DNA from 2 places in the Dysgonomonas sp. ZJ709 genome. Region 1 is predicted to be linked to the other one. Evidence: riboswitches for the same ligand, from Rfam matches in the RefSeq annotation. Region 1 holds a riboswitch; the other holds the start of a gene.
The links. Region 1 has a riboswitch for thiamine pyrophosphate ahead of G7Y56_RS01850 (TonB-dependent receptor). Riboswitches for the same ligand answer to the same signal wherever they lie in the genome.

Region 1 (15,985 bases):
TAATTGATTAAAATACCTATTTTTGACTATTCTATAATTTTCGTTTGCCTGTTTTACCGATTCATTGAAAGCTTTTATTCTATCCAATGCTTCTTTATGTTTTACTACTGCCGATTTTACATCTGCACGTATAGTCTGCATTTGTTGTTCTTCTGCCAGTTCTTGTAACTGAATCTCCCGTTTAGCTGAACTAACATTGCGTTTCCGATCGAACCATGCAGATATATGGTATGATAAATTGAGAGTTACTCCCCAACCGTTCAGATAGAAATCCTGTACAGGCGATGTATTCGGGATAGGTCGAGCCAATGTATTACTAGCCTGTAAGGATAAAGATGGCAAAAGATCAGCCTTTGTCAGTTTCAAGTTATTCTTTGCCAAAGCCATGTTTGTCCGTGTTATTTGTATATCGGGATATCGGCTATAAGCAAGACTTACGTAATCATTTTCGTTTCTGATATCCAGTTGACTTGTTAGTAACGACTCATCCGGCATCAAAATTAAGTTTTCATCCATTCCCAAAACAATAGTTAATTGCTGAGAAACCAGAGAAATATTATCATTTGTTTCATTGTATGCCAATTCGAAATCGGTGAGGAGCAGTTTACTACGCAGAACATCGTTAGTCGTTATCATTCCCTCTTCCTTCATTTTCTCTATATCATGCACACGAACCTTAGCCTCTTCGACATTCTTTCCGTAAACCTCACGCTTCTTGTAGAGATTAAACAAATCAAGATATTTAGTCATAAGCCAAAGTTTCAGATCGGCTTTATTCTTTTGCAAAGAAAGTTGAGCAACCTCCTGCTCTAGTTTAGCTTTCTCTATACTATTCGTAATACGTCCACCCTGATATATAGGTTGCACCGCTATCACCTGATAGTTTTGTCGCCAATCGGGTGAGGCCGGATGTCCCAGAAAAGTCAAATCTTTGTCTAATATGGTCGGAGTACCTACATAACCGAATACACCTGCAATAGCAAGATCGGGTAATTGTTTATTTTTAGCCAGACTCAGTTTATCGTCTGATAGTTGAGTCTTAACATAAGAAGCTTGTATTGCTATGCTATTTTGAACACCTCTATCGAAAAGCTCCTCCACACTTAATTTATAGGCATCCTGTGCCATAACAAAATGTATCGGGTTTAGTGTAAGGAATAATATTATATATGTAAAACGTTTCACTTAGTTTTCCTTTATAATTTCATTAAATTCATCCATGTAGTTTATGCACGATTTCATGTGATCGAGATTTACTTCTCTCTCAATAGACGAATATACGTCTTCGACAATTATTCGAACCTGCTCATACAATCGCTTGCCATCATTAGTAAGCATAACCAACTTGCTTCGCTTATCCCGATCGTCTTCTTCACGAATAACGAAGCCTCTCTTTTCCATATTCTTTATAAGATATGATAAGCTAGATTTATCCTTGAACGTTGTGTTGGCTAATTCTTGCTGATTTATCTTTTCGTTCTTAGCCAAAAACCGCATAATATGTAGCATTTCGAATGTCAGATTTATGCTATTCTCACGCATTCTACGCTGAATTATCTGACGATACGAGGACTGAGTTTTGAGTATTGCTTGTACAAAAGATTGCATCATTTTCTTTCTAATTAGTATAAGAACATATTTAATGTCACATTTTAAGATATAACCAACAAACATTGTTATACTCTGATGGACAACAAATAGGTTTGCGACCTTAATTTTCAGTTTGCAAAGGTATAACAAATAATTTAGTTGAATGTTCAACTAAATAAATATTTATCGATCTGAAATAAAAAAATTGAGATTGAATAGATATAATTACATGGAGGAGTACTTTTTACTCATTTAGAGATTCAAGCATCTTTCTATAAATAGGATTCTGCTGTAAGATATAATCGTTACCGACCATAAATAACTGCTCGCGGGCACGGGTTATAGCAACATTCAGCTTACGGTCGACCGAACTATCGTGATTCATGTTGCTAAAGTATTTCAACTGATAAGGCTTATTGAAACAGAACGAGAGAATAATAACATCGCGCTGGCTACCCTGATAACGCTCTACTGTATCGACCATTATATTGGCAAGTTCGGGAGAACCTGTCATTTCCAATTTGTGCTTGATTAATGCGATTTGATTGCGATAAGGAGCTATAACACCTAATGTTTTTTGCACATCAAAAATTTTATCATTCTCTTTGTAAAGATGCAATAAGGCTACGGCTAAAGACACAACCTCATCGGCCTCCGCTTCATTTATTTTATCAGATGGATTATTATAATCTATTTCCCGAACAGGAACGAAAGCGAAACGTTTCGTTGCAATTAGGGATTGATAAAAGTTCTTTTCATCATAAATGCTATAATAAAGATTAGCTGTTTGCCTTTCGGTTGCAACCTTCAGTACCTTATCATAGAAATGAGTATTTACAAAAGAGGCTATATCTTCGTGCATCCGCCCATGATAAGTCAGCGTATCATAAGCTTGCGCCCATCCATTGCTTTGACATATTCGGTATAATCGTTCGAAAAGAGACTCGCGGCAATCATATAACCCAATTGAATTTAAGGTTTCATCTTTTACCTTCGATTGATATTCGTTTTGTAATGTAATAGTGGATAATTGTTTATGATCGCCAATCATTATAAACTTATCGAACTGTGGGAGTAAACCCATTATCTGCGGCTCGAGTATCTGTGACGCTTCATCGATAATAGCAACATCGAATTTCTTTAAATCCAACAATTCAGGCTTACCGACGATAGAAGCCAATGTGCCAACGAAAATCCGTGTATTTTGCAACTTATCTGATAATTCCTTCCTCGACTTAGCACGAGTTGATACATTTTGCAATAAGCAATCACGATATGCTTCACCACACGACAACTCCGAACCAATACGAATATATTTATCACATGTTTTTTCATCTTCACCAAAGGCTTGACAAATAGCAGCACAAAGTTCATCCACAGCTCTATTGGTATAAGCTATTACCAATATATTTGCTTTTTCATTTGCATACAGTCGCTCTATTAACTGACGGGCAAAGATTGAAGTTTTACCTGTGCCGGGAGGACCTACAATCAAAAAATAGTCTTCGGCAGCTAATGCTTTCTCTATTACAGTATTTTGTTTCTTTTCTTTCGACAAATCCTCATCTGAAAGAATTTTTAACGATGAATGCGGTTCTTTTAGCCCGAGTAGTAATTCTTTTTTATCGATTGGTGCAGACAGAAAAGCAAACAAACCTTTGAACATCGCATTATAAGTATGGTCGAGCTTATCGTGCTCTACCGCCCAATATTTGTATTGAGAGAAAAACTGACGATTTCGTTGTTTATAACGGAATCTTAACAGTAGATGCCTACCTGATATTTCAACTACAGTACCTTTCAATATCTGATTGGTGAGGATAGTATCATTATCATCTTGTCGGGGATAGAGAATACAGATCTCCCCTTCACGAAAGTTCGTAAAATCGAAGGTTTCCTTTCGGCTAAAAAGAATTTTCATGTCACGCCCATCATCATCAATATTCTCAATCTCAAGATCAGCGATCAATTCCAGTGCATCTCTGCGTTCCTCGAAAGTCGTGTTCCACAATGCAGAAGTACTCATCATCGAATCCGCACCTTCATCGCCCATTTTTTGAATATATAATTCGCGGGAAATGAAATTTACATAACGATTGAAATAGCTTTTCTCCAAAAGAGATGCTTTATTTAATACGCTATTCAATTCAGCGAGTTTATCGACAAAAAACTGAGGGACACGACCGTAATTATTCAGGTCGAACAGTTCTCTGAATGTAGATTCCACTGTTTCACTATCGCCTACATACAAATCGTGTTCGGTAGCTACTATCAGATTACGTGTATTGATAATTTCTTTTTCTAATTGCTGATAAGGTGCTGCTAAACGAACATTCTCGCCTGCATTGTCAGCCGCGGAATAGAGTATTGTAGCATATATATGGCGAGCATCTTTATTGAATACACTTTGTATCATCAATCGATACACGACTGTTTGTGTCTCGTGATTGACTGCTATTTTCGTGACATCGCTTGCGGGAAAGGGCGGTTTTCCCGATTTTAATTCAATAATGCGATCTATTCCATTTTCATCATCCGACAACTGGAGCAAATCCAGTCGTCCCTGAAATCCATATTTCTCGCAAAAGAAAGAGGGTTCGAGTACACAATCCTGCACTTTAAAACCATTCGCAGGCATATCATTCAACACAACCCGCTTGATATTATTAAAATGGCGCTGAGCCTTCGCCATAAACTCTCTGAAATCGCTATTCTCTTTTATATCCCTACATGTAGAATACTCGAAAGGCATCTGTAAAAAAGATTTTGTAAAAACCTCTCCAAATTTTAAATCCTGAGGATTCGGGGCATAAATCAATTCGTCGAGAAAATAGTTCGCCAAATTTCCCAATAAGATATAATGGGTATTTGCCGGCTGTTCAAATTTCCGTCGGAAGTAATGCAAATGAGAACTGCCATAATTTTGAAAGCATTCTGCCATTGCAGAAGCATCTATCAGATAATCGGGTTCTAAAACAAACACTTTCGGTATGTAATAGCCCGAATCGTCAATCTTAACATCAATTAAATTAAGTTGGACACCTATCCATAAACGATCGATTGTCTCGTTGAATAGGTGATTTATAGGAGATATATTATATCTGACTTTTAATTCTACATCGGCTAAACTATCGGCACAGCAAATCAGGTATTCATTCTCTCTGTCAATAGATAATAGTTGTACCCTGATTTTATCGAGTCGTAAAGGCGGTTTAATTTCTGTTTCGGCAAGTAGTTCTTCCGTATCTTCTACAATCTTTTCACCTGACACTATATTGAAGAACTGTTCGATAGTATTTTTTGCGTAATGATACTGCACTGTCGATACCAGATTATCGTCACTGCGAAGAAGAAAAGAAGCTTTTACACGAATATTCTGTAATTGCCATTCAATACTTTTTGGCAAATCATATTTCTGTGCAATGAAAACGAGACGAGCGAATAAAGAAGGAAACTGCAAAGATTCACTCATAGTGAGTTCTTTGCAGCTTCGCTCTAACACCTGCTTCAAATGCAAGTATTTATTTCTTAATGATAAATCAGATTGATCTAATTCCTGTATTTCAGAGAGAAAATCGGAAAATAATTTAAGTGAATTATCTGACATAACATTCGTCTTAATCTCTAATTAAGATATCAATATTATTGGAAAAATTAAACTCAATAGGACCACCATCGCCGATATTAGAATTACCGACTATCGTTATATCAACATAGCCTTTATATCTTATCCTATTCATAACTTCCGTCATTAATGAATAGTAAACATCATTATTTATAATAAATTCGCCTTGTATGTCTCCCGATACACCATTTTGCTCATAAAAGACCCTTGTATCTCCATCCAATACAATTCTAAAAGATATCCTGTCCAAACGTGTTAGATTAGACAACAACAACCAAGAATCAATATTACGAATATCTATCATATCTTCACGAGAAGGGCTATATCCCTGAATATCGACATTTCTAATTCTTATTGTTTGCTCAAAATACCCATCTTGTCGAGCGACAGGAACAACTGCGCTAAAATCCAAAGTTGCAGCTTTCCAATAATCATTCCTCTTATCACACGATGAAAACGAAAATCCGATAACTAAAGAGAATAATGTAATTAAAGTAAGTTTGTAAAAATTCATTGCCTAGATAATTTATTTTGGTTTGGCACAAAAGTAATACTTTTCCATTTCATTATAGATCATTCAGCTTATAATGTTTCTTTCTACTAACGATAGATTTATAAGGAAGAATAGTTAATAGATTTTTTTTATATAAGTGTTTATTCTTCAATTCAAATTAATCGTATATCTTTACATCCGAAATCTTAGGGGTGCCTTAATAAAACGGGCTGAGATCACACCCATATAAACCTGATCCGGGTAATGCCGGCGGAGGGAATGGATTATGTGTTTTGCGCACACGCATATTCTTAAAATTCGGGAAACCATCTTATCAAACCCCTTTTTTGTTTAACATCTGTAATGAAGATAACAATACTTGTCCTCTTACAACTAATTAGGTATTTAAATGAAAAAGGTACTTTTTATAACAACTACTCTTATACTGGGTAGCATAGGACTATATGCACAACAGAGAGCTGATAACTTAAAACTGGTTCAGCTCGAAGAAGTTGTAGTATCGGCTACACGAGCAGGAAAAAATGCTCCGATAGCCCACTCCAACCTCAACGAAGCACAAATCAAGAATGACAATGCTGCGAGAAATATTCCATTTGTATTACAAACCTTACCATCCGTAGTAGCCTATTCTGAAGACGGAACGGGAGTGGGTAACACATCGTACCGCATAAGGGGTACAGATGCCAACCGCATTAATGTCACACTAAATGGTATGCCACTCAATAACCCTGAGAGTCAGGAAGTATATTGGGTAAATATCCCCGACTTGTCTAATTCCTTACAGAGTATACAGGTACAGCGAGGTGTAGGAACAGCAACCAATGGAGCTGCGTCTTTTGGCGGAAGTATTTCGCTACAAACCACAGGCTCGAAACCTGATGCATATGGGCTGGCATCGACAGCAATCGGCAGTTACAATACATTCGTATCGAGTATTGCAGCGGGAACTGGTATCATGAAAAACGGATTATCAATAGATGGACGTTATTCACGAGTAACCGGTGACGGTTATATCCGCAACGGAAAGGTCGATCATAAAACGGGTTATGCTACCGTTGCCCATTTTACCGATAAACAAATGCTTCGCTTTGTCTATATCAATGCCATACAACACACAGGCATAACATGGGAAGGAGTTGATCCCGAAATGATGGCTATAGACCGAAGATTCAATATAGCTGGGCAATATACCGATGAAGCAGGGAATATCCGTTACTACGATAATGAGACAGATAATTACTATTCTAACATTGCACAAGCAATTTATACACGCCAACTAAACAGCAATCTTACTCTCAATGGTAATTTTAGCTATAACAATGGATATGGTTATTACGAAAACTATAAAACCAAGCAAAATCTTGAAGAAAAATTCGGTTTACCACCTCAAGTTATAGATGGAGTTACATACAAGAAATCGGATGTAATACGCAGAAAATTATTATCGAATAATTTATATGTCGGAATCTTAAATCTTACATACCAAAAAGATAAATTATCGCTAAGCGGAGGTGGCATGTACAGTTATTTCGAGGGTTCCCATTATGGCAAATTACCTTGGGTAATGTTTAATGACAACATACCGATCAATTATGAATGGTATCGTGAAGAAGCAACCAAAAGAGATATGAATGCATTTGTCAAAGCGGAATATCGCCTGATCGACGGCGCTGAGAGATTGACACTCTTCGGCGAAGTGCAAAATCGTTATATAGACTATCGCATGAAAGGAACAGATGACGACATGGCTGATCTTAGCAAAAACTATTACTTCAATTTCTTCAATCCGAAAATTGGTTTATCATATAGTTTCGACGATTTCAACGAAGTATATGCCTCTCTGGGTATTTCGAATAGAGAGCCATTACGAGCAGACCTGAAAGAACTTCACAAAGGCAATCGCAATGTCGAATCTGAACGTCTCTTCGATTATGAGTTTGGATATAGGTATGCCAATACCACATTCTCCTTCGACGCTAATTTCTATTACATGGATTACAGGGATCAGTTGGTTCAGACAGGAAAACTGAGCGATACTGGCTATAAATTGCAGGAAAATGTACCCGACAGTTACCGCATGGGGGTAGAGCTATCAGCTGCTTATACTCCGGTGAAATGGTTACGTTTAGATGCAAACACAGCATTAAGCCGCAATAAAATCCAGAATTACACAGCTTATTTTAAAACCTATGATAATATGGAAGATTGGAACGTTGTGGAACAAAAATCGGAGTTTTTCAAATCGACTAACATATCTTTCTCACCGACTGTAGTAGGAAGCGGGATCATAACGGTTATCCCGATGAAAGATCTGAATTTCTCGCTGGTGAATAAATATGTTGGTAAGATGTATTATGACAATACTTCAAACAAAGACAATCAGTTAGATGACTACTTTGTTGCCAACTTTATAGCCGGATATTCTTTCCAAGCTAACAAAATAGGTAAGATCGAATTGCAATTCTTTATAAACAACGTGTTCAACAAAGAATATGTAGCTAATGCATGGGTAAGTACAGAGAAATTTGCCGATGGAAGCAAACCGTCTGTTTACAAAGGGTTATTTCCTCAAGCACCACGTAATATTATGGCACGAGTAGGTATTAGCTTTTAACACTTTCCTGTCATCCCGATACGTAGTGAGGGATCTATCCATTCTATAACGAGAGTATAATCAAGATCCCTCACTACGTATCGGGATGACAGAACAGAGGGAATATAGATCATAAAGAGTAAATCATACTTATATTAAACTCCCTTTAATTTATACACTATATAATTAAAATATTATGTTAGAATTTGTTCAAAATAACTGGGTTAGTATAGTAGGTGCCATTATAGGATTACTCTACTTATATTTAGAATACAAAGCTAACATTATGATGTGGGCTGCCAGTATTGTCATGGCTGCCTTTTATATATACATATTCTACGACACACAATTATATGCCAGCATGGCAATCTATGTGTATTTTTTTGCTGCATCAGCCTACGGGTGGATATTGTGGTTGACAAAATACAAACGAACAGAAACAGATAGTGGCGTAACAATCCATGCGCCAAAATCCTCAATTATCCCGATTATTGGGGGAATTATCGTAGTTTTTGTGATAATTTATCTGCTTCTTATCCATTACACCATAGACCAAGATTATCTGACTATAGGTGATGCTTTGACCACTTCGCTCAATATCGTAGCCTTATGGATGATTTCGCGCCGATGGGTAGAGCAATGGCTATTGCTTATCCCTGCTAATGCTATATCGAGCATATTATTGTTTGTTCAGCATGATATTATGTCGGGAAGTTTGTTTGTTATATTCTTCATTGTCTCCATTTTCGGATATTACAAATGGAAAAAACTCGCTATAACCCCGCCTAAACTCACTTAAATATATTGTCATTAGTGATAAATTAAGGCTTTGCCATCTCTAAATGTAGATAAAAGCTATTATATTTGTACTTTAGAGTAATTATATAAAGTCATTAATGAGAATCTTTCAAGTAATAACAGTCTCGGAGTATGGTGGTGCGCAAACAATTGTTGCCAACCTTATTAAGAGTTTGAGCCCTAAACACGAGGTCTTCGTTTTGTACGGAGGAAACGGTGAGGCTTGGAGCCAACTTGGGAGTAATTTCACAAGAATAAAACTCTGCAAACACCGTAAAGGAGTTTCTTGGAAAGATTTTTTTCTATTACTCAAATTATTTTATTACAGAATAAAATACAGACCGGATGTTGTTCATCTTCATTCGTCTAAAATGGGTGCTTTGGGGCGAATGGCATTCAATCCGAAAAAGATCGTATATACAGTACATGGTTTCGATTCGATACGAAAAGGGTATCGTAAGTTCTTGATAGTTGAACAAAAATTAAAAGACAGAGCATTCCGGATTGTAGGTGTAAGCAAATATGATGTAAACTGTCTTCGAGAAGAAGGAATTTCGGAAAATGTTGTTCGCATATATAATGCTGTAACTGACAATTACATAACGCATAGCAACGAGCAAGACAGTATAACACACGAACTTGAGCTTATAAAAATAAAATATCCTCAGATAGTGATGTGCATCTCCCGAATATCGAAACAAAAGAAACTCGATCTATTTCTTGACGTAGCCAAGAGAATGCCTAAATATGCCTTTGTCTGGATAGGAAATAAGGAAACAATACCGAACCTACCAGAGAATGTATTTTGCTTAGGTGAAGCTCATTCTGCTTCGATCTATCTTCGATATGCAGATGTATTTATGCTGCCATCCAACTACGAAGGCTTACCGATGTCGTTACTCGAAGCATTATCGTTCGGTGTTCCTATCGTTGCATCTGCCGTGGGAGGCATTACAGAAATTTTAGACGGGAAGAATGGCTTTTCGATAGTCAACAAATCATATCTTTTTGAAGAAAAGATTGAATATATACTATCAGATAACAACGTACACAATAAAATGTCAGAATATGCAAGAGAATATTATCTTGCCAACTTTACAATAGAAAAGATGGTAGACGCCTACACATCTATATTTAATTCGATAGCAGAAAAGAAAAAATGAGCCAACCATTAGTATCAGTATTAATGCCTTGTTACAACGTTGAAAAATATGTTGTAGAAGCTATGAGTTCGATACTAAACCAAACATATCGTAATATCGAAGTAATTGCAATTAATGATTGCTCGACAGATAACACGAGTGATATTCTGGCAAAAATGGCAAAAGAAGACTCTCGAATAAAGGTTATAAACAATGATGAGAACCTGAAGTTGATCAAAACTCTCAACAAAGGGATTACATTATGCTCGGGAGACTATATAGCCCGGATGGATGCGGATGATATTGCACTTCCTACCCGAATAGAAAAAGAAGTTGACTTTCTTGAAAGCAATAACGATCACGATGTTGTGAGCACTCAGTTTTACACCTTCAGATCAAACAAACCTGACAAGCTCTATTTGCACCACAATCCGCTACATGACTGCGAATTACGTGCCTACATACTGTTCAAATCCGGAATATGTCATCCTGCTGTAATGATTCGTCGACGCGTCTTTACTGAACTCGATCTTAATTTCGAAATGCAATACCTTCATGTAGAAGATTATGCATTATGGTCGAAAGCAATCTATAAAACCAAGATTGCAAATCTTAGCGAACCGCTATTACTTTACCGTGTCCATCAACAGCAAGTTTCTACGTTGAACGAGCAGCTTCAGATAGATAACAAAAAGAAAGTTTTCAAGATACATTGCGAACAGTTAGGACTACCTACCACAGATGAATATTTAGATATTTATGCTTCTGTAGCAGAATGTACACCAACACAATCGTCAATAGAATACCTAGACAAATGTGAAGATTTCATGCTTTCATTAATAAAACGCAATAAAGATAAACCTTTCTGCGAGGAAGCATATCTCAAATATATACTGTCGTTGCATTGGCTTCGTTTATGTGCAAATTCACAGTTAGGACTCAAAGTGATAAGACGACTAAAAAAATCTGCTTTGTATATAAATAAAAATTACGCATTCAGAGATTTTGTAATTTTATATACAAAATGCATATTTAGACTGAAATACAAGAAGTCCTTCATTTATAAAATAATGTTTAGATAATAGTAACATGAAAGATATCATTATAAATACTATTGCCAAAGCATTACTACTTATATTAGTCTTTTACCTAATATATCCTCAGGCTTTAGAGATACGAGGTTCATCATTTATTTCTATGTCCGGTATCGTTGGCATAATATTATACGGATTACATAAATTTCCTTTTAAAGAAGTAGTATCGGTATTGATAGTTTTTGGGATATTAATATTTATCTGCTATATATCGGCTTATGTCAATGGCTTTGTCGACGACTTTATGACAGGATATATCAGAAGCCAAATGGGATGGTTCTTCACCGCTTATATGATCATATATTTCATGTATCGGATACATGGGAACCCTACTATTTATACAGTTCTCGGATATATTATCGCTGCAATTGCTCTACAAAGTATAATAACTTTGATTATGTTCTTCAACGAAGCCGCCAACGATTTCTTCTTTTCTCTTCAATTAAAATCCATTGTTGATGAAGAAACAAAAGAGATAGCTGAGAAAGAACGGCTTATTGGGTATGGAATAGGTTTTTTCGGAGCCGGAATTGTAGCCGGTTATGCGCTTATATTCATAATGTACCTATTTCTGAAAATAAAAATGAACATTAAATCTTTTATTTTCCTGGCGCTGCTATATGCATTTATTTTCTACGTCGGCTTATTTTCAGCCAGAACTACTGTCATTGGGTTCACTGCCAGTTTCGTAGTTTTTGCTATACTATTCTTCATCGATATTAAGCCAGAGAGACGTCAAGGAATAAATTTCATTGGAATATTATTACTTCTTCTAGTGGTCGGATATGCCCTCTGCTATATATACTTTCCCGATTTTACAGAATGGGCTTTTGAACTATTTGACCGATTCAGAAAAGAGGGACGGATAGAGACTTCATCTTCAAACGGTATAATAGGGATGCTATATGCTCCCAATGATTTCAAAACGTTCATTATTGGCAATGGTAAGATGGACTTCTTTGGTAGTGATGTAGGCTATACAAGACTTATGTTTTACATCGGCGTTCCGGGAATGATTATGTATTTCTTCTATAGTACGTATGTGGGGATAAAATGTTTTACAAAAGACTGGACATTAAATTTTTTGATAATAGCATTACTCATTTACAACATGATTATGAACGTAAAAGGTTTTACGGATCTTAATATGATCCTGTATTTGTTTTTCTTTTACTTCTTATTTTATAAATATTATGTCTTTTTACCTAAGGTATATTCCAATCAACGAAGAGAAATTTCTAAAAAAGACCCGATAAGTCAAATATAAATTAATATGAAAGAATGTATAATCTTAGCCGGGGGGCTTGGAACCAGACTGCAATCGGTTGTGAAAGATGTTCCAAAATGTATGGCAGAAGTATCTGGCAAACCATTTCTTCATTATTTACTAGATTATCTGATAAAAGAGAATTTTGAACATATTATCCTATCATTAGGATACAAATCGGACATTGTCATCAACTGGCTTAACACATTAGACCTTTCTGTGAAAATCTCACATGTTATAGAGAGTGAGCCTCTGGGAACGGGAGGGGCTATAAAATTAGCTTTTCAGAAAGTTCAGACTCAGCAAGCGCTTGTTATAAACGGCGATACATTTTTCGATATTAATACAGATGCTTTAATAAATTTTCACGATAAAAAATCCGCTGATATATCTATTACACTAAAATCGATGACTGATTTTGATCGATATGGATCAGTTGAAACAAATACAGAAGGACGTATATTAAAGTTCAATGAAAAGCAATACTGTACTCAAGGGTTGATTAATGGGGGAGTATATTTGATAAACAAAAACATATTTAACAATCTCGATTTTCCCGAAAAATTTTCTTTTGAAAAAGATGTGATGGAAGAAAGACTAGACTCTCTTAAAATATATGGTTGTGAACAAAACTCTTATTTTATAGATATCGGAATTCCATCGGACTTTGAAAAGGCAAATTTAGATTTCAAAAACAGAATATAATACTACTATATGCAACAACGATGTGACATAATATCTGTAGTAACCGTTGTTTACAATGGAAAGAATTTCATTGAAAAAACTTTACAAAGTGTACTTAGTCAAGACTATCCCTATATCGAATATATCGTGATTGACGGAGGATCTACAGACGGCACAGTTGATATCATAAAAAAGTATAGCGATCAGATTACCTACTGGATCAGTGAGCCCGACAAAGGCATATACGATGCTATGAACAAAGCAATAGATCGTGCTACCGGAAAATGGATCAATTTCATGAATGCAGGAGATTATTTCTATTCCGATAATGCTATAAAAGATATTTTCTCTACTGACACCGATATTGATAAATATGCAATCATTTATGGTGATGCAGAATTCAGGCTAAAAAACATAGCTTATATCGTTCCTGCCGGAGATGAGTGCAATACAAATGAATACATGCCTTTTTCGCATCAGGCGGCATTTATAAAAAGCGATATAGCAAAAGCTACAAAGTTTGATACCTCTTACAGAATTGTCGCAGATACAGCCCTTTCCCTTAAGCTTCTAAGAGAAGGCTATCAATTTAAGCATATCCCCGTTGTTGTCTGTTCATACGATGCTCTGGAAGGTCTAAGTGTACAAAATAGCATAAGGCGCTCTAAAGAGTTGGTCGATATGCAAGTCAAACTGAATGGGGCCAATCCCAACTCTTCTTACTTTAAGAGATATATACGAAATGCTTATATCAAACAGTATTTTAAAAAACTGTTGCCGACATCTCTTTGGACAAGATTCAGAGAGTCTGACATAAAGAAAAACAATCCATATACCTATGTCAACACAAAATAAGCAATTTAAATATGTCTTTCTAGACAGAGATGGTGTGATCAATGAAGAAAGACCGGATGATTATGTAAAAAACATCTCGGAATTTATTTTTATAGAGGGAGCAATCGAAGCCATCGCCCTATTGACAAAGATATTCGAAGATATATTTATTATAACCAATCAGCGAGGTGTGGGTCGTGGCATTATGACTACCGAAGAATTGGATAGTATTCATTTTTATATGCTCTCACAAATTGAAAAAGCCGGGGGACGAATATCTAAAATCTATTTCTGCTCAGATATAGATTCAACATCAATTAATAGAAAGCCCAATATAGGTATGGCCTTTCAAACAAAAAGAGATTTCCCTCAGGTCGATTTCAAACGATCTATTATGATAGGTAATAGCCGTTCCGATATCGAATTCGGCAACAAAGCAGGTATGTATACAGTTTTGGTCGGTGATAAATACCCTAAAAATGATAAAATATTTAAAAACATAAATGCTTATTATGAAAATCTCTCTAAGTTTGTAATATCTTTACAAAACGACTAAAACAATAGCTATGAATATTATAAAACAACGTCTACAAGAATCTATTGATGTAAAGAAACAATTGATAGAAAATGAATCGATCCTTAAAGAGATAGAAAATGCAGCTATGCTGATCATTGATAGAATAAAAGCAGGAGGATCAGCCTATTTTGCCGGAAACGGGGGAAGTGCTGCTGATGCTCAACATCTAGCCGCCGAGCTATCAGGTAGATTTTACATTGACAGACAACCTCTTTCGGCCGACGCATTGCATTGCAACACTTCTTTTCTGACAGCTGTTGCCAATGATTATTCATACGATGTTGTATATGCTCGCTTGTTAAGTGGTATCGGACGTAGAGGCGATGTTCTTATTGGATTATCTACATCCGGAAACTCGAAAAATATAGTTAAAGCCTTTGAAAAAGCCAAACAAATGGGTATTTCCACTATTGCCCTTACAGGAGAAGGCGGTGGGCAAATGGGCAAATTAGCTGATATATGTATAAGTGTGCCTTCTAAAGACACTCCTCGTATCCAAGAATCACATATAACGATAGGTCATATTATCTGCGAAATAATCGAAAGCACATTGTTTGGAAATCCTAATAAGTAATTATGGTATATAGAAGTAAAGCTCCTTTCAGACTAGGTTTAGCCGGTGGAGGCACAGATGTTTCGCCTTACTCCGATCTCTTTGGTGGGTGCATTCTTAATGCAACTATCAGTTTATATGCGTATGCAAATATAGAGCCAAGAGAGGATAATAAAATTGTGTTTCGTATTCCACAAACAGGAGAAGAATATATATTCGATTCCGCTCTAGAATTAACTATATTAGGAGATAAAGCGGACTTGATGAAAGGGATATATAATCGCGTTGTCAAGGACTTCGTTGACGCTCCTTTATCCTTCACACTGACTTGCGCTTTAGAAGTGCCTTTTGGCTCAGGATTGGGGACTTCATCTACTCTTGCTATTGCCATATTAGGTGCTTATGCAGAATGGTTATCTTTGCCATTAGGCGAATACGATATGGCCTATTTGGCTTACCTTATAGAGCGTGTAGATTTGAAGCAAGCGGGAGGAAAACAAGATCAATATGCTGCAGCATTCGGAGGTTTCAACTTCATGGAATTTTATTCGGATGACAAGGTTATTGTCAATCCTTTAAGAATAAAGAATGAAACCATTAACGAATTGTCCAACAACCTGTTACTATACTACACCAATTCGAGCCGCAATTCGGGTGATATCATCGAAAAACAACAGAAGAACGTAACTGAGAATAAAGAAAAATCGATAGAGG
Region 2 (15,985 bases), on a different contig from region 1:
TAAAGAAAGGATAAACAATACTGCCCCTGCATAAAGTATAGAGATAAGCATACTTTGCAATGTATGTTTTTTCTTATAATGACCTATCTCGTGAGCAAGTACGGCTACTATTTCGTCCGTAGTAAGATCATTGATCAATGTATCGAAAAGTACAATACGTTTCTTTGAGCCAAAACCGGTAAAATAGGCATTTGCTTTTGACGAACGTTTCGAAGCGTCCATCACATAAATATTATTGATACCGAAACCTGCTTTTCGTCCGAAAGCTTCGATCTCGTTTCTTAACTCTCCCTCTTCGAGTGGAGTTTGTTTGTTGAAAAGAGGTACAATTATATTTGAGTAGAAAAGCGTCATGAACAGTGAAAAGATGGTAATCACACCCCATGCATATAACCAAGCAAGAGAACCTAAACTGCTGTATAGCCATGTGATCAAAGCAAGTATAACTCCACCTAAAATGATTGTAAGTAGAAGACTTTTAAGCTGATCCAGCCAAAATATTTTCTTCGTGGATTTATTGAAACCGAATCGTTCTTCAATCACAAATGTTCCGTAATAGCTAAAAGGTAAAGATATAATCTCATTGGCTACGTAAATAACTCCGAAAAATGAAAGAGTAAGACATATTTCATTATCAATATATTGCCTCAATAAATTATCTAACCAACCAAAACCGCCTAACAGCAAAATACCCAATAATACAACGAAAGAAAATAGGCCGGTGTATAAACCGAATCGGCTGTTAACTTTCTGATAAGCCTGCTGTTTTGTATACTCTTCTTTATCGTATATTCCTTCGAGTTGTGGAGGAATCTCAGGACTCATCCTTTTGCGATTGCGGTAAGACAGGTACTGTGTCCAGAAAAAGTCGAGAACGAAAATAAAAATAATTAGGAGGAAATAGAATGTTTCGTTTTTCATAATTTAATCCATCAGAAATTTTAGTTGCTCGCTGGTCATCGTGGGCATAAATTCAATTATCTCGTAGTTTGCTATGTTATTCTGATTGAAAGGGTCTTCTGACAAAATTTGCTCAAAAGCCCTCCTATCACTACATTTTGCCAAGATTACGCCACCCGTTCTGGGTAGTTTTCTACCCGATGCCATAAAATGACCTGATGCGTAATATTTATTTAAATATTCGACATGCCTGTCAATATATTTTTCGACCTCCTCAATAGGAACTTTATACGATAACAGAGCAATAAACATACAATTTCAGTTTGGTTATCTATTTACATTACAACGCGCGAGAAAGGAGCAGCACTCATTTCGCAAAACTCACCATCCAGATATTTAAAATAGCCTGTCATGGCTATCATAGCTGCATTGTCGGTAGTGTAACCAAATGGAGGAATGTGTATCTTCCACCCGAAACGCTTGGCATGATCTTCGAAGGCTGCACGCAATCCCGAATTAGCTGATACTCCTCCGGCTACTGCAACTTCTTTGATATTTAAATCTTTGGCTGCTTTTCGCACTTGGTCCATCAGTACATCGATAATTGTTTTTTGAAGTGATGCGCATAAATCTTCTTTGTTCTTTTCTATGAAGTCAGCGTCATTTTTTAGTTCGTCGCGCAATAAGTAAAGGAAAGAGGTTTTTAGTCCGCTAAAGCTATAGTCGTAACCTTTTACATGCGGTTTATTAAACTTAAACCTGTTTGCGTCTCCAAGCTTAGCCAAACGGTCTACAACTGGTCCTCCGGGATAGCCTAACCCCATCACTTTGGCGCACTTGTCGAATGCTTCACCTGCGGCATCGTCTATGGTCTGCCCTATTATTTCCATTTCTTTATACGATTTTACAACGATAATCTGGGAATTACCACCCGATACCAATAAGCAAAGAAAAGGATACTGCGGTTGATTGTCATCGTCTTTATCTTCTTTGATAAAATGAGCCAATACATGCGCATGTAAGTGATTAACATCCACCATCGGGATATTTAAAGCCGAAGACAGACCTTTAGCAAAAGATGTGCCTACAAGCAACGAACCCATCAATCCGGGGCCTCTGGTGAAAGCGATAGCAGTCAGGTCTTCACGTTTAACACCTGCTTTTGCCAATGCTTGATCTACCACAGGTATTATATTCTGCTGATGTGCACGCGAAGCCAGTTCGGGTACAACGCCGCCGTAGCTTTCGTGTACCTTCTGGCTAGATATTATGTTTGATAAAAGAACGCCATCTTGTATGACCGCCGCAGCTGTATCATCGCAAGACGACTCTATTCCTAATATAGTTATCATATATTTAAAAATTCACTTTAATATGAATTATATTGATTCGAAAATTTTTCTTAGATGCATCAATTCAGTTTTCACCTGATTCATTCCGATCAAACCACCTGACATACCAGATGTCGCTTTCGCCACTCCTACTTTTATTTCTTCCGGATTGCTAGCATCTAGTGATACCTGAAATTTGAAATATTTAGACATAGCACCCAATATTAATCTCATTATGCGATTACCCTTTTCATATAAGCCATTGCCTAAATGTTTATATCCGATAGATAGCATTTTCTCATTAATTATGTTTTCTAATTCTGATTGTGATGTGCCTGAGTATACATATACAAATCTCTCGCTGGAGTTAAGATCAACTCCTCTAAAATATCCCATTGTTTTTTACGTTATTAATTAATAAATAAATGTAAGTTTGTAGTTCATTAGGCAAAAGTAGAAAATAAAACTATCAGCACAAAGTAAGAATACTTAAAAGGTTAGATATGAAAAAAATTAGTTACCTACTCATTATACTATTCTCTTTTATCGGTTGCTCAAGCACGGTGAAAAAGGATAATGAACAACAAGATAAAGTGTCGATAATGCGTTTCGATAGGGATTTGAATGACTATATACAAAACCCTGCGACAGAAAAAGAATCTGCTCTAAAAAGTAAATATCCGGCCTTGCTTCCTGCGCTAGGACAAATAACAATCAATCAGCTAGCAGCAAACGATCCGGCTTTCTTTCCTGATCTTCGCGAATATTTTTCGCATGCAGCACTTCAAAAAATATATAAAGATGCATTAAAGACTTTTGATAACACTACTTCTTACGAAGAAGAATTAACTAAGGCTAATGCATTGATAGCGGAAAATTTATCCGGTGCTTCGTTACCTCAGTTAGCAATGCATGTTTCCGGATTTAAAGAGAATGTAATCATACTGAATAATATGATCTCAATATCTACAGATAAATATTTGGGCAGTAATTATCCTGCTTATCAAGAATTTTTCGCTCCTTATCAGCGTCAGCAAATGACACCCAAAATGGTTGTCAGAGATTATCTGAAAGCCTGGATAATGAGTGATATTATTAAATCGGACAATGATGATCAGGAAACACTTTTATCAGCTATGGTCGAAGAAGGAAAAATCCTTTATATATTATCTGTTCTCCTACCCGATTATAATGCGAACGATTTAATTGGTTACACCGCTGACCAAACTAAATGGTGTGTAGAAAATGAGAAGTCTGTTTGGCAGACAATGATCAAGCAGAGTAATATATACACAAGCGATCATATGATTATAACAAGATATGTCAACGATGCTCCTTATACTTCTACTCTTTCTCTCCAATCTCCTGGGCGTGTAGGTGCGTGGGTTGGCTGGCAAATCGTGTTCCAATATGCAAAAAAAACTAATGCGTCAATACAAGATATTATAACTCTTGATCCTCAAGAAATATTGAAAGAATCGAAGTATAACCCTTGATCAGATATTATCGAAATAGTTAAAATGCAGCCTTAAATTAAGGCTGCATTTTTTGTATTTAAAAAGTTATTAACAGCCTGTTTATAACTTAACTATTTATTCAGCGTAAAAACTATTATCTTTGAGTATAAAATCAAAAATATACATGGTCGACAATAATTATAAGAATCAGCGGAAAGGAAAACCGAAAGAAATGCAACAGATGTCTGATATAGGCAGAGTACAACCTCAAGCCAGAGAGCTGGAAGAAGCTGTATTAGGAGCATTGATGTTAGAGAAAGACGCTTATTCGCTTGTGAGTGATATACTTAAACCCGATAGTTTTTACGATCCTATTCATCAGATAGTCTACAGAGCTATTGTAGACTTAGCTGTTCGTCAGGCTCCTATCGATATGTTGACAGTTGTAGAGCAACTTAAAAAAGACGGAGAATTAGAGACAGTAGGTGGTCCTGTATATGTTGCCCAACTTACAGAAAAAGTAGGTTCGGCAGCACATATCGAATTTCATGCCCGTATCATTGCACAAAAATATCTGGCTCGGGAATTGATAGCTTTTTCTTCTTCAGTTACAAACAAGGCTTTTGACGAAACATCAGACGTAGACGATTTGATGCAGGAAGCTGAAGGTAAGCTTTTCGAAATATCGCAAGGTAATGTAAAGAAAGATGTTACACAGATTAATCCTGTTATAAAAGAAGCCCTGAACTTGCTCGAGATTGCCGCCAATCGCGATGATGGATTAAGTGGTTTACAAACCGGATTCGATGCACTGGATAAAATAACATCAGGGTGGCAGAATTCTGACCTTGTTATTATCGCAGCACGTCCTGCGATGGGGAAAACAGCTTTCGTACTTTCGATGGCTAAGAATATGGCTGTTACTTACAATTACCCTGTTGCTTTGTTCTCACTCGAGATGGCGAATGTACAGCTTGTAAATCGTCTGATTGTTAACACTTGCGAGATTCCCGGAGAGAAAATAAAGAACGGTAGACTAGAGCCTTATGAATGGGAACAACTCGATTTTAAGATAAAAGAGCTGTACGATGCCCCGCTATATATTGACGATACACCCAGTTTATCGGTATTCGAATTACGTACAAAGGCACGTCGCTTGGTTCGTGAACATGGAGTAAGAATGATTATTATCGACTATCTCCAATTGATGAACGCCAGTGGTATGCAGTATGGTAGCCGTGAGCAAGAGGTAAGTATGATTTCCCGTTCGTTAAAAGGATTAGCGAAAGAACTTAATATTCCTATCATTGCTTTGTCGCAGTTGAATCGTGGAGTAGAAGGACGTGCAGGAGCGGAAGGTAAACGACCACAATTATCAGACCTTCGTGAATCGGGTGCAATCGAGCAGGATGCCGATATGGTTTGCTTTATTCACCGTCCCGAATATTATAAAATACTCGAAGATGAGAAGGGTAATTCGTTGATAGGTCTTGCGGAAATTATTATTGCCAAGCATCGTAATGGTGCTACAGCAGACGTATTGCTCCGATTCAAAAGTGAGTTTGCCCGTTTCCAAAATATAGACGACGATTATAATATTGGAGGAGGTCAATTTACATCTAAAATCAATATGAATGGAAATGCAGCACCTAGCCCTACTGATTTTCAACCAATGGCGGGTGGAAGTGATTTTGTTCCATTCTGATGTTTTAAATTACACATAAAGAAGTCGTCTTGACTTTTTGTTTTTCGTATTATTTTGTCATCCTGAGGAACGAAGGATCTGGGTTAGGAGATGCTTCACTATCGTTCAGCATGACAAAGAGAGTAAAAAACAAACAAAAAGAAAATCTTTTGAAAAGTCAAGACGACTTCAAAATTAATATCCTAAGAGGCTTTATTTTAAAGAAAAATCTCTTAGGATATCAAAAAATGAAAGTTCAAATTTATTTGTCTTTAAACCAATCTTCAAATCCTTTACGGGCATCGGACAGTTTGTCCTCCCAATGTTTTACCGAATTTTCCCCTATAATATCTGTAACATATTTAATAGCTAAAAAAGGTATATCAAATTCACGGCAGACAATGGCTTGCGCAAACGCCTCCATATCTACAACATCTCCGTCCATCGATGTAATCTCCGTAACAAAGCTGTCGCCTGTGTTACATGTTCCCACTCTACCGTTTGTTGAAGTCCAGTCCTCTAATATTTTCTTCTCTTTGTGTATAGGAGTGAAATCAACTTCGAACTCAATTCCCGGAAGTTTTACCATTTCATAATCCCGATCGATAAAACGGCGGCAAACAAATATGTTTCCAATTCTATGATTATGTGTCCCGGCTGTCCCCATATTTAGAACTAAGTCGGGACGGTTTTCGCATAGAGCTTTTGTAAGCATCATTGCAGATCGTATTTTGCCAATACCTGTATGAAGATATTCTATCTTGCATCCATTGATTGTAATAGGGACAAATTCTTCTTTAACAGCGTAAGTAACTAATATCTTATTCATCAGATTATATTTTTTGTACAAAAATAATATAATTATATATCAGATCAGGTCTTAATTTTCAGAGAATGAAAATTCATCGTTTTCCCATCAAATATAAGGATGCGGTTCAAGATCAAATCTCCAATCCCCGTTAGATACTTTATAGCTTCTGTAGCCTGTATGCTGCCTATAACCCCGGCAATAGAACCAAGTATGCCTATCTGTGCCGAAGTCGGAACAGTTCCTTCTTCAGGCGGATTATCAAAAACAGACCTGTAATCGGCATACCCCGGAATATAAGTCATTATTTCGCCCCGCAGAGCTAAAACAGCCCCATGAGAATATGGCTTTTGTTCTTTTACGCAGACATCGTTAATCAAAAATTTAGTGGTATAATTATCACAGCAATCAACAACAAAGTCGTACTCTTTTATGATCTCCGCTGCATTATCTGTTGTAAATTTGAAACCATAAGTATTGACCTTAACTTCGGGATTGAGAGCCGTCAGTTTTTCCTTAGCCGATTCGATTTTATTTTTTCCTAAATCAGTAGTCTGATGAAGTATTTGTCGTTGGAGGTTTGAAATATCCACTACATCATAATCAATGATACCTAGTGTGCCCACACCTGCGGCAGCCAGATAAAATAAAACAGGTGATCCCAATCCTCCGGCTCCAACTACTAAGACTTTTGATTGTTTAAGTTTTTGTTGACCGTCCTCTCCAAAGCCTTCTATCAATATATTTCTTGTATATCTATCCATATTTTTCTTTTAAATAAAAAGGTCTGAGATCTTATTGAAGACTTAAATCCCAATCTTTCCATACAACGTCATATCCTTGATTCTTAACTGCCGATAATACTGCGTCAGGACAACGGTCGTCATTTACAGCAAATTGTTCTAATTCGTCTTTATAGACCGCATATCCACCCGGATCGGTTTTTGAACCTGCGCTTAGCGACGTAATACCAAGCGTAGTCATATTATCCCTGAATAATTTATCTTCACGGGTAGATAAGGCTATCTCTATATCATGATCAAAAATGCGGTAAGCAAAGATGATCTGAGCCAGTTCTTTGTCAGACATAACTACATTCGGCTGAAACTCTTCCCCTTCATGTGGGCGCATACGTGGAAATGAAACCGAATATTTGGTCTGCCAATAAGTCTTTTGCAAGTATCTTAGATGTAGAGCCATCATTGTAGCATCAGTTCGCCAGTCTTCCAAGCCTATCAGTACACCTAATCCAATTTTATGTACTCCTGCCTTCCCCATCCGATCAAAACCATCAAGACGCCAATCGAATTTTGATTTCATTCCTTTAGGATGGTAGACCTTATACCTGGCTTTGTAGTATGTTTCCTGATAACAATATACTGCATTAAGTCCGGCATCAGTAAGTGTCTTATATTCTGTTTCTTTAAGCGGTTGTACTTCTATTGATATCGACGAGAAGTAGGGTTTTACCAAGCGGATTGCATTCTCCAGATAATCGACCCCTGCGTCTCGTGGGTTTTCTCCTGTAACTAACAAGATATGTTGGAAATCGCCAATCTTTTTAATAGCTTCTACTTCACGCATAATCTGTTCGTCGGTAAGAATTATACGTTTGATATCATTATTATGATTGAATCCGCAATATACGCAGTGATTAACACACGAATTGGTAAGATATAGCGGTACATAAAACTGTATAGTTTTACCAAAGCGCTGCTGTGTATATTTTCGGCTCAATACAGCCATCTGTTCCAAATAGGATTGAGCAGCGGGAGAGATTAATGCCATAAAATCATCCGTGTTAAGTCGGCTTTTGTTCAAAGCAATCTCTACATCTTTTGCTGTACGGGTATAGATTCGGGATTTAATATCATCCCAATCATACTCATTTATTAATTCTGTAAATTCCATCGTTAACATTCGTTGAGTTTAGCACATTCGTGCATTTCTTTTGTCAATTTCATTGCACAGAAATGAGGGCCACACATGGTACAATGATCACTCTCGTTATCCAATCTTCCTATTTTATAATACTCCAAAGCCTTTTCGGGATCTAATGATAAATTAAACTGATCTTTGCATCTGAAATCGTATCGAGCCTTGCTTAGTGCATTATCTCTTATTGCTGCTCCCGGGTGCTCTTTCGCTAGGTCTGCCGCATGAGCTGCTATTTTGTAAGCGATTACACCTGCTCTTACATCTTCTTTGTCGGGTAATCCTAAATGTTCTTTCGGGGTAACATAGCAGATCATAGCCGTGCCATACCAGGCAATTTGCGCTGCGCCAATGGCTGATGTGATATGATCGTAACCGGGAGCAATATCAGTAGTCAAAGGCCCTAATGTATAGAACGGAGCACCATGGCAATGAGCCAATTGTTCATCCATGTTTGCTTTAATCTTATGCATTGCTACATGCCCCGGACCTGAACATGGTGTCGCCACCCTTTCTTTGTTAATTCGCCTAAAACAGACAGTTCTGCAAACTGAGCGGCATCGTTTGCATCGGCAGTACAACCGGGGCGTAAACCATCGCCTAGCGAAATAGCTACATCGTATTGTTTCAATATTTCACATATATCATCGAAATGAGTGTAAAAGAAATTCTCCTTATTATGCATTGTCATCCAATTGCCGATAATAGATCCGCCACGTGATACAATACCTGTAGTGCGTCTTTTTACGAGTGCCAGATGAGACCGAAGTAATCCCGCATGAATGGTGAAATAATCTACTCCCTGCTCGCACTGTTCAATTAACGTATCACGATATATCTCCCAGTTAAGGTCTGCAATCTTGCCATTTACTTTTTCCAATGTCTGATATAAAGGCACAGTTCCTACAGGAACAGGAGTATTGCGGACTATCCATTCACGAGTCTCGTGGATATTTTCACCTGTCGATAAATCCATTAAGGTATCGCCTCCCCATTTGCAACTCCATACTGCTTTTTCCACTTCTTCGTCAATGCCTGACGAAAGGGCTGAATTACCTATGTTCGTGTTTATTTTAACTAGGAAATTTGTTCCGATAATCATCGGTTCGGCTTCGGGATGGTTGATATTAGCCGGAATAATGGCTCTGCCTGCTGCTATTTCGCTTCTTACAAATTCAGGGGTAATATGTGTTTTTATACCTAGTTCACCATTTTGCTGATTTTCACGGATAGCTACATATTCCATTTCTGGGGTAATGATTCCCTGCTGTGCATAATACATTTGTGTGATACTTTTACCTGTTTGTGCACGGCGAGGATAGTTTATCAAAGGAAAACGGATGGCATCTAATTTTTCATTAACCAAACGTTCATTACAATAATGAGATGTAAAAGCCGGTAACAGCTCTGTATCGTTTCTATCATTTATCCATTGCTCACGTATGCGTTGTAATCCTTTTGTTATGTCAATGGGAATATTAGGGTCGGAGTATTGACCACTTGTGTCATAAATGGTAACAGGAGCATTATATTCTTTTACCTCTTTTCCGTCGACAACTGTAATTGTATCCAACAATGATACCGAACGCATAGCCACGTTTATATCGTGAATTTCGCCTTTTACATATATCTTTTTCGATGAGGGGTAAGTAATACGATGATTTGTTTTCATAATTATTCTAAGTAAATGTAAATATTTAATGGGATATTTTATATCAATGACTGCCTATTGCTGTTATAGATAGAAAAGCAATAAATAGGTCTGCGACCTTACATTAAAAATGAGGTTAATGGACTACTTGCTTCTGCAAAGTTTAGTTGATTTGCCAATTGTGCTTCGAAAGCCATGCGTCCGCTTTCAACAGCGAGCTGAAATGCTTTTGCCATCGCAACGGGGTCACCTGCAATAGCAATCGCTGTATTTACAAGAACAGCATCGGCACCCATCTCCATAGCTTCTGCTGCATGCGACGGCGCACCTATTCCTGCATCTATAATTACAGGGATATTACTTTGCTCTATAATAATCTCAAGCAGATCCCGTGTCCGCAATCCTTTATTTGTTCCTATGGGAGCACCCAAGGGCATAACGGTTGCGGCTCCGGCATTTTCAAGTAGTTTGCAAAGTACAGGGTCTGCCTGTATATAAGGTAATACGATAAAGCCAAGTTTAGCTAGTTCTTCCGTTGCTTTCAATGTCTCTATCGGGTCGGGAAGAAGATATTTAGGATCGGGGTGAATTTCTAATTTCAGCCAGTTTGTTTCAAAAGCTTCACGAGCCAGTTGTGCAGCAAATACAACTTCTTTTGCATTGCGTACACCCGATGTGTTTGGCAGGAGTTGTATTCCCGGCTTTTTGATATGGATCAACATATTGTCTTGCTTATTTTCAAGATCAAGCCGTTTCATTGCTACTGTTACCATTTGTGTTTGTGAGGCAACAATGGCTTCACTCATTACATCATTGGAACTGAACTTGCCCGTTCCTAAAAAGAGTCGTGACTCGAACTCCTTTCCTGCTATCACTAAATTTTTCATAGCTGATATTTATTGATTAAGTTGATAATTTTCTGTGTTTCTTCTATCGGATTATCTGCGGATAGAATGGTAGAGGACAGTGCGATTCCGGATACTCCTGCACGCATAATGTCGGGAATGTCATTGATTGTTATTCCTCCGATAGCGAGTATAGGCAGATTTATGTTGTTTTCTTTGCATTGCCTTATAATTGATTGATAACCATTCAGTCCAAGAATAGGACTCAGGTTTTTCTTTGTTGTTGTAAAGCGGAAAGGACCCAAGCCGATGTAGTTCACACCCTCGTCATAGAGCCGTTTTATATCATCGAACGTGTTGGCTGTGCCTCCAATAATGAAGTCTTTCCCCAGTATTTTTCGTGCTTCACTGGGGAGCATATCTAACTTTCCGAGATGCACACCTTTAGCTTGCACCTTTTGGCAGACTACCACATGATCGTCGATATAAAGCAGTGCATCGTATTCGTTGCATAAGTCTTTTGCAGCTAAAGCTGTTCTTATTATATCATCTATGGGAGTATCCTTCATTCGTAATTGTATCTGTCGGCATCCCCCTTTTAATGCAATTTCTATCGATTGCAGGTAATCGAATTGTTGTGTTCGATGTGTTATAAATAAGAGTCCTTTCATTATTGGTTGCATATGGATTTAAGTTTATTAAATCGTTCTAACAGAGCATTCTCATCTCTATTCTCTTTGAAGTTTTTCCATAGTCCGCCTAAAACGGCTACTCCGCCAAACCCATAGGATACAGCAATTGGAATAGTATCTGAATCAATCCCACCCAGAGCAATAACCTTCTCTGTTATTATATTCAGATTCGTAGCTTCTATTAATTCTTCATGCGTAAAAGCACGGCTATACCCTGACTTTGATATACTATCGAAAATAGGACTCAAGAATACATAATTAAAATCATCCGAAGTTTCTAAACAATCAAGAGAGTGACAAGAACGACTAACAGAAAGCAATACTTTATTTGGTCGAATTGTATTTCTGCTGTTCAGATGTACTCCTTTCAGATCGAAATAATTAACTAATGAGAAATGATCATGTAGCACAATCCTATCGTGATATTTCGAAGCTATCTGAGATAGCAAAAGATATACTTCCTGTTCGGAGGATAAAGGTTTACGCAGATGCAATGTCAATACGCCGTTTTTGAAAAGTTTATTGAGAATTTGGGCTTCATTTTCAATTATCTCTTCAAGAGTGATTACTACTAAACTAATCATAGTTATCCTCCCGATACGGCTTGTATCAACATTAATTCATCATTCTCCGATAATATAGTTTTTGCCCATTCGTTTTTAGGAATAACTTCATAATCGATAGCAATGGCAATACCTTGCGATTTTAGCCCAAGATCTTCAATAAAAGAAGCTATAGTTGCTCTCTCTTTTATTTCATGATTTTGGCCATTTAACTTAATAATCATATTGTTTAGTATTTAATGGTTCTGGTTTGAAAAAATGATTAAGTGGACCGCAGCCTTTTCCTGTGATAATATCTTTTCCGGAATATATGGCATTGGTAATGTACTGCTTTGCAGCTCTGACAGCTATTTCAATATCCATACCTAAAGCCATGTATGCCGCAATAGCAGATGATAGGGTACAGCCTGTACCATGCAAATTACTTGTTCGGATATTTTTGGAAGAGAAGGAAACTGGAGCTTTATTCTGGCTGAAAAAGATATCGACAACATTAGCCTTTGGCAAATGTCCTCCTTTTATTAAGACGGCATTACAACCTTGATTAAGTAACACATCAGCAGCTTTTTGCATATCTGATTCCTGAGTAATTTTAATTCCGGAAAGTATTTCAGCCTCAGGTATATTGGGTGTGATAAGTGTTATTCGTTTGTATAATTCTTCCCTGAAAGAATGAATTGTTGATGCAGATACGAGCTTACTTCCAGTAGTAGAAATCATTACCGGATCCATAATCACCGTTTGAAGATTATACCTATCTATAATCGAGGCAACTATTTCTACTGTATCGGAATTAGGAAGCATACCTGTTTTGACAGTATCTATTAGCATGTCGTCTAGTACGGTTTCAAGTTGTTGACGTATGATTGAAGGGGAGAGAGTTTCTATAGCCCTTACTTCTTGTGTGTTTTGGGCAGTAATAGCGGTAATGACTGATATCCCAAAGACACCTATTGCTGAGAATGTCTTTAGGTCGGCTTGTATCCCTGCACCGCCGCCACTATCAGAACCTGCAATTGTTAATGCTGACAGATATCTCTTCTTGTTATTCATATTGGTTATTTAGATAATAAAACCAATCAAGAGATATCCTAGCTAAAGGAGAAGTATTCTTTTGTCATTCCTACGGCGGCATTACCCGCATCAGGTTTTAAGGGTATAATCTCAGCTTTTTAAAGCACCCCTTGATTGTTGTGTGACAAATGTAATGGAAATTTTAAATAAAATAGGTACTTGAATATATTTTTTACGATTATTTTAATTTGGATATTCTTGTCAACTTTAAGGTGCTAATGATATAATTTATGTGAAAATATTAGAGCCACAGGGGCTTATTTTCCTGTGGTTCTAATATTTTTAATCTTATAAATTGATTACAATTTTAGTATGTATATTATATGAAAACGTACCTCATAGTTCTCTCATGGATTCAACAACTACAAAACAAACGGATTTAATTATCCTTCTTGCAACGTACGGAAAACAAACTGTGCCGAACTGACGCATAACGGGTAACATTCATTAAGTTTTTAGGTATCTTTCGAGACCACGCTCCGGAAGGAAGAGGACTACCGCTGGCACTCCAGAAGATGCCTGTTTCTCCGTATTCCTTGGCTTTGGAGCCGTTGGCATAACCGACTAATAATACTCCGAAGCCACTGCGAAGCGTGGAAGAAATAATGTTGGATGAACCGTTGGGGACGATTGTTTCATCAGGAGCAGGGCATGAGTCTTTCATGCCCTGACCGTGAGTAGTGCCACGTTCATTATCACCTACGGTAATTGTTCCGTTAGCATCAGCGATTCCGCTATATTGGCTGGTATGGAGGTTGATTTCCTGTTCCAATTCTGTATATTCTGCATCGGACGGGAGATGCCAGCCATTAGGACAGATGCCTTGGCGCTTAATAGTGGTTTTATGTAGTTCTTCACCCTCATTGATACCTTCTTCGCCGGTAGTAGTATTTCCTTTAGAGTTGGTTGCAGCTGCCCAATTGTATAAGCGACCTATGCGAGGATTGTTGTTGAATGTGGTGGCTGTGGCACCATCGGTGCCTCCGTTAGGATAACACCAAAGTGGATTTAGAGAATTGTTGGTTGCAGATGGGCTAGTGCCCAAATTTTGTAGTACGGTATCATCGGTCCCGGTACGATCTGTATCAGCAAAACTGGTGGCGGCAAGGTTGGTAATCATCCAACGACGTTCTTTAGTGTTAGTGGGTGCATCTTCGTAGCCGAAGTTCCCCGAGAAGAAAATATTATCATTTTGGTCGGTGTGCCAAGCTATTTTGGTGATAGGGTGTGGGACATCTTTCGCAAATCCGGCGAGGTCGGCGCGGATTTTCCATTCTCCCATATTAGGCTCGGTGGTGCAGTTTAGTATCGATACAGTAATATCGTCGAAGCGTTTGATAGTTTGTGTGTCTTTAAAAGTGATATCTGCAGTTTGGTATTTATTTCCTGCCGCAACGGTGTACTGGAAGTTGGAATTGGCTGTAGTGCCGTCTTTTCTGTCACTCCCCTGAGTACTGCCAACTATCGGGCTGGTGCTTGAGAGAATATTACTCGGGTCGGTTTTAACGGTTGTCCATGCCACATTTCCTTCTACAGGCAACTTAACGTTTCCGGCAGTGGTATAGATACTTTGATTGCTGCTAAACTGATTATTGACTTTGAGGGCATAATTGGTTTGGTTGAGGGTTATGGTTTCGGTTGCAGTTTCGCCACATTCGTCCGTTATGGTAAAAGTCAATGCAGTCTCTCTCGATTGCCAGGGCGAATCAGGATTGCTAATATTCATCACATCAGGTATCATGCTAAAGATTGCCGGGCTTGCTTTCAGAGGGCTAGCGGTTCTATTTACATTGCTAAAAAGTACACCGCCGTCTTGTAAACTAGCACCTGTTATTGCTTTTTCAGTATAAGTCAGCAATCTGGTAGGAGACCATGTTATATCAAAACTTTGCATGTTGATAGCTCCGCGAGCATCGCGTCCACTGGGTAGGTCATAATATCGTTTTGTGCCCAAGTCGATGGAGACAGGTTCATCAGGACTCCATATACTTCGCCATTTTTCGCCATCCCACGAATATAAGCCATCGGGTATAGGGGCACATCTGGGTATGGATTCTCCCGATATGTTATAAACGATTAAGCCGACATGACTCATTTTTTGAGTTGCATAATCTGATTCGTCTCCCGTAAACATAGGATAGAGATTATCCATATCAGTGAGTTTTACCCGAGGCATTGCAAAACCTTTATTTGCTGTCACTTGTGGATTGGTGTGGGAGTCGCTGTCTTTTAGGTCTAGCAATGCGCCTTTGCGAGGAGCAGTACCGGAGCCAATCGTTACTTGTCCGACCAAAGTGGCAGGAATGAGAAATAGCATTGTACAAAGTATGGGCAACGTAAAGTTTTTGATTTTCATTTTGATAAAGTATTTGAATTAATTGTTGATAAGGATGGCATAGAGGTGTATATGTTATTTCTATACAGATATAAAAAAAATCGGGTAGACTGTGCGCAAATTTGCACGATATGTATAAACTATTTAAACCTCTCTTTGGAAGGGGTTGGTAAAAACTAGTTTCCCATTTTTTTAAAATAGGATTAACTATAAAATATTCAGAAATAACAACGACGTGGGAAGTCATTTAATTTTGACCGAAATTGAGCATTTAATTCTTTAGTATTATAAATATATTAAGTTCCTTAACAAACTTATTTTTATAATTATTATGATGCTAAGATAATATTTATTTAGTTTATGCAAGCTTTTTTATGTTAATATCGACTTTTGGTTGTTATTCATAGAATCAAAACCAATATTTAAATTATTAATTTTTCTTGCAACGAACAAAAAACATAAAGGAGCGAGAATTCTCGAATCGGTACACCGATGCATTACTATCTGTCAGATTCCGGAACCATGCGTTGCTATTACTACTGCTACTTGACGACCAAAAGAAACAACCGTAACCGTAATTGCCAGTGGAGCCACCGGAAGCATAACCGGCAAGAAGAGCATTAAATCCACCTAATAACGCAGAGAAACTTTTGCCATTGGTGACCGTGCTGCTACCATTTGGTGGACATACCGATTTTATAGCCGCTCCT

Region 2: it holds a riboswitch for thiamine pyrophosphate, as region 1 does, so the genes downstream of both, thiD (bifunctional hydroxymethylpyrimidine kinase/phosphomethylpyrimidine kinase) here and G7Y56_RS01850 (TonB-dependent receptor) in region 1, are expected to answer to the same signal.

The regions. Positions count from the first base shown of each region.
Region 1 covers NZ_JAAKEM010000001.1:400,231-416,215, reverse strand. Annotated here, with positions in the region: gene G7Y56_RS01870 (TolC family protein) at 1-1,185, opposite strand, end outside; gene G7Y56_RS01865 (MarR family winged helix-turn-helix transcriptional regulator) at 1,186-1,611, opposite strand; gene G7Y56_RS01860 (DEAD/DEAH box helicase) at 1,835-5,197, opposite strand; gene G7Y56_RS01855 (hypothetical protein) at 5,208-5,729, opposite strand; TPP riboswitch at 5,907-6,004, shown strand; gene G7Y56_RS01850 (TonB-dependent receptor) at 6,118-8,343, shown strand; gene pnuC (nicotinamide riboside transporter PnuC) at 8,519-9,121, shown strand; gene G7Y56_RS01840 (glycosyltransferase) at 9,219-10,283, shown strand; gene G7Y56_RS01835 (glycosyltransferase family 2 protein) at 10,280-11,344, shown strand; gene G7Y56_RS01830 (hypothetical protein) at 11,352-12,623, shown strand; gene G7Y56_RS01825 (nucleotidyltransferase family protein) at 12,630-13,328, shown strand; gene G7Y56_RS01820 (glycosyltransferase family 2 protein) at 13,338-14,162, shown strand; gene G7Y56_RS01815 (HAD-IIIA family hydrolase) at 14,146-14,697, shown strand; gene G7Y56_RS01810 (SIS domain-containing protein) at 14,708-15,292, shown strand; gene G7Y56_RS01805 (dehydrogenase) at 15,295-15,985, shown strand, end outside.
Region 2 covers NZ_JAAKEM010000003.1:9,180-25,164, reverse strand. Annotated here, with positions in the region: gene G7Y56_RS03465 (M48 family metallopeptidase) at 1-921, opposite strand, end outside; gene G7Y56_RS03460 (YciI family protein) at 925-1,212, opposite strand; gene tsaD (tRNA (adenosine(37)-N6)-threonylcarbamoyltransferase complex transferase subunit TsaD) at 1,236-2,252, opposite strand; gene G7Y56_RS03450 (hypothetical protein) at 2,280-2,627, opposite strand; gene G7Y56_RS03445 (hypothetical protein) at 2,735-3,727, shown strand; gene dnaB (replicative DNA helicase) at 3,873-5,393, shown strand; gene G7Y56_RS03435 (nucleosidase) at 5,635-6,201, opposite strand; gene G7Y56_RS03430 (HesA/MoeB/ThiF family protein) at 6,246-6,944, opposite strand; gene thiH (2-iminoacetate synthase ThiH) at 6,976-8,091, opposite strand; partial or broken gene thiC (phosphomethylpyrimidine synthase ThiC) at 8,094-9,706, opposite strand; gene G7Y56_RS03415 (thiazole synthase) at 9,886-10,653, opposite strand; gene G7Y56_RS03410 (thiamine phosphate synthase) at 10,650-11,282, opposite strand; gene G7Y56_RS03405 (thiamine phosphate synthase) at 11,282-11,887, opposite strand; gene thiS (sulfur carrier protein ThiS) at 11,890-12,090, opposite strand; gene thiD (bifunctional hydroxymethylpyrimidine kinase/phosphomethylpyrimidine kinase) at 12,080-12,919, opposite strand; TPP riboswitch at 12,970-13,061, opposite strand; gene G7Y56_RS03390 (FISUMP domain-containing protein) at 13,320-15,296, opposite strand; gene G7Y56_RS03385 (FISUMP domain-containing protein) at 15,706-15,985, opposite strand, start outside.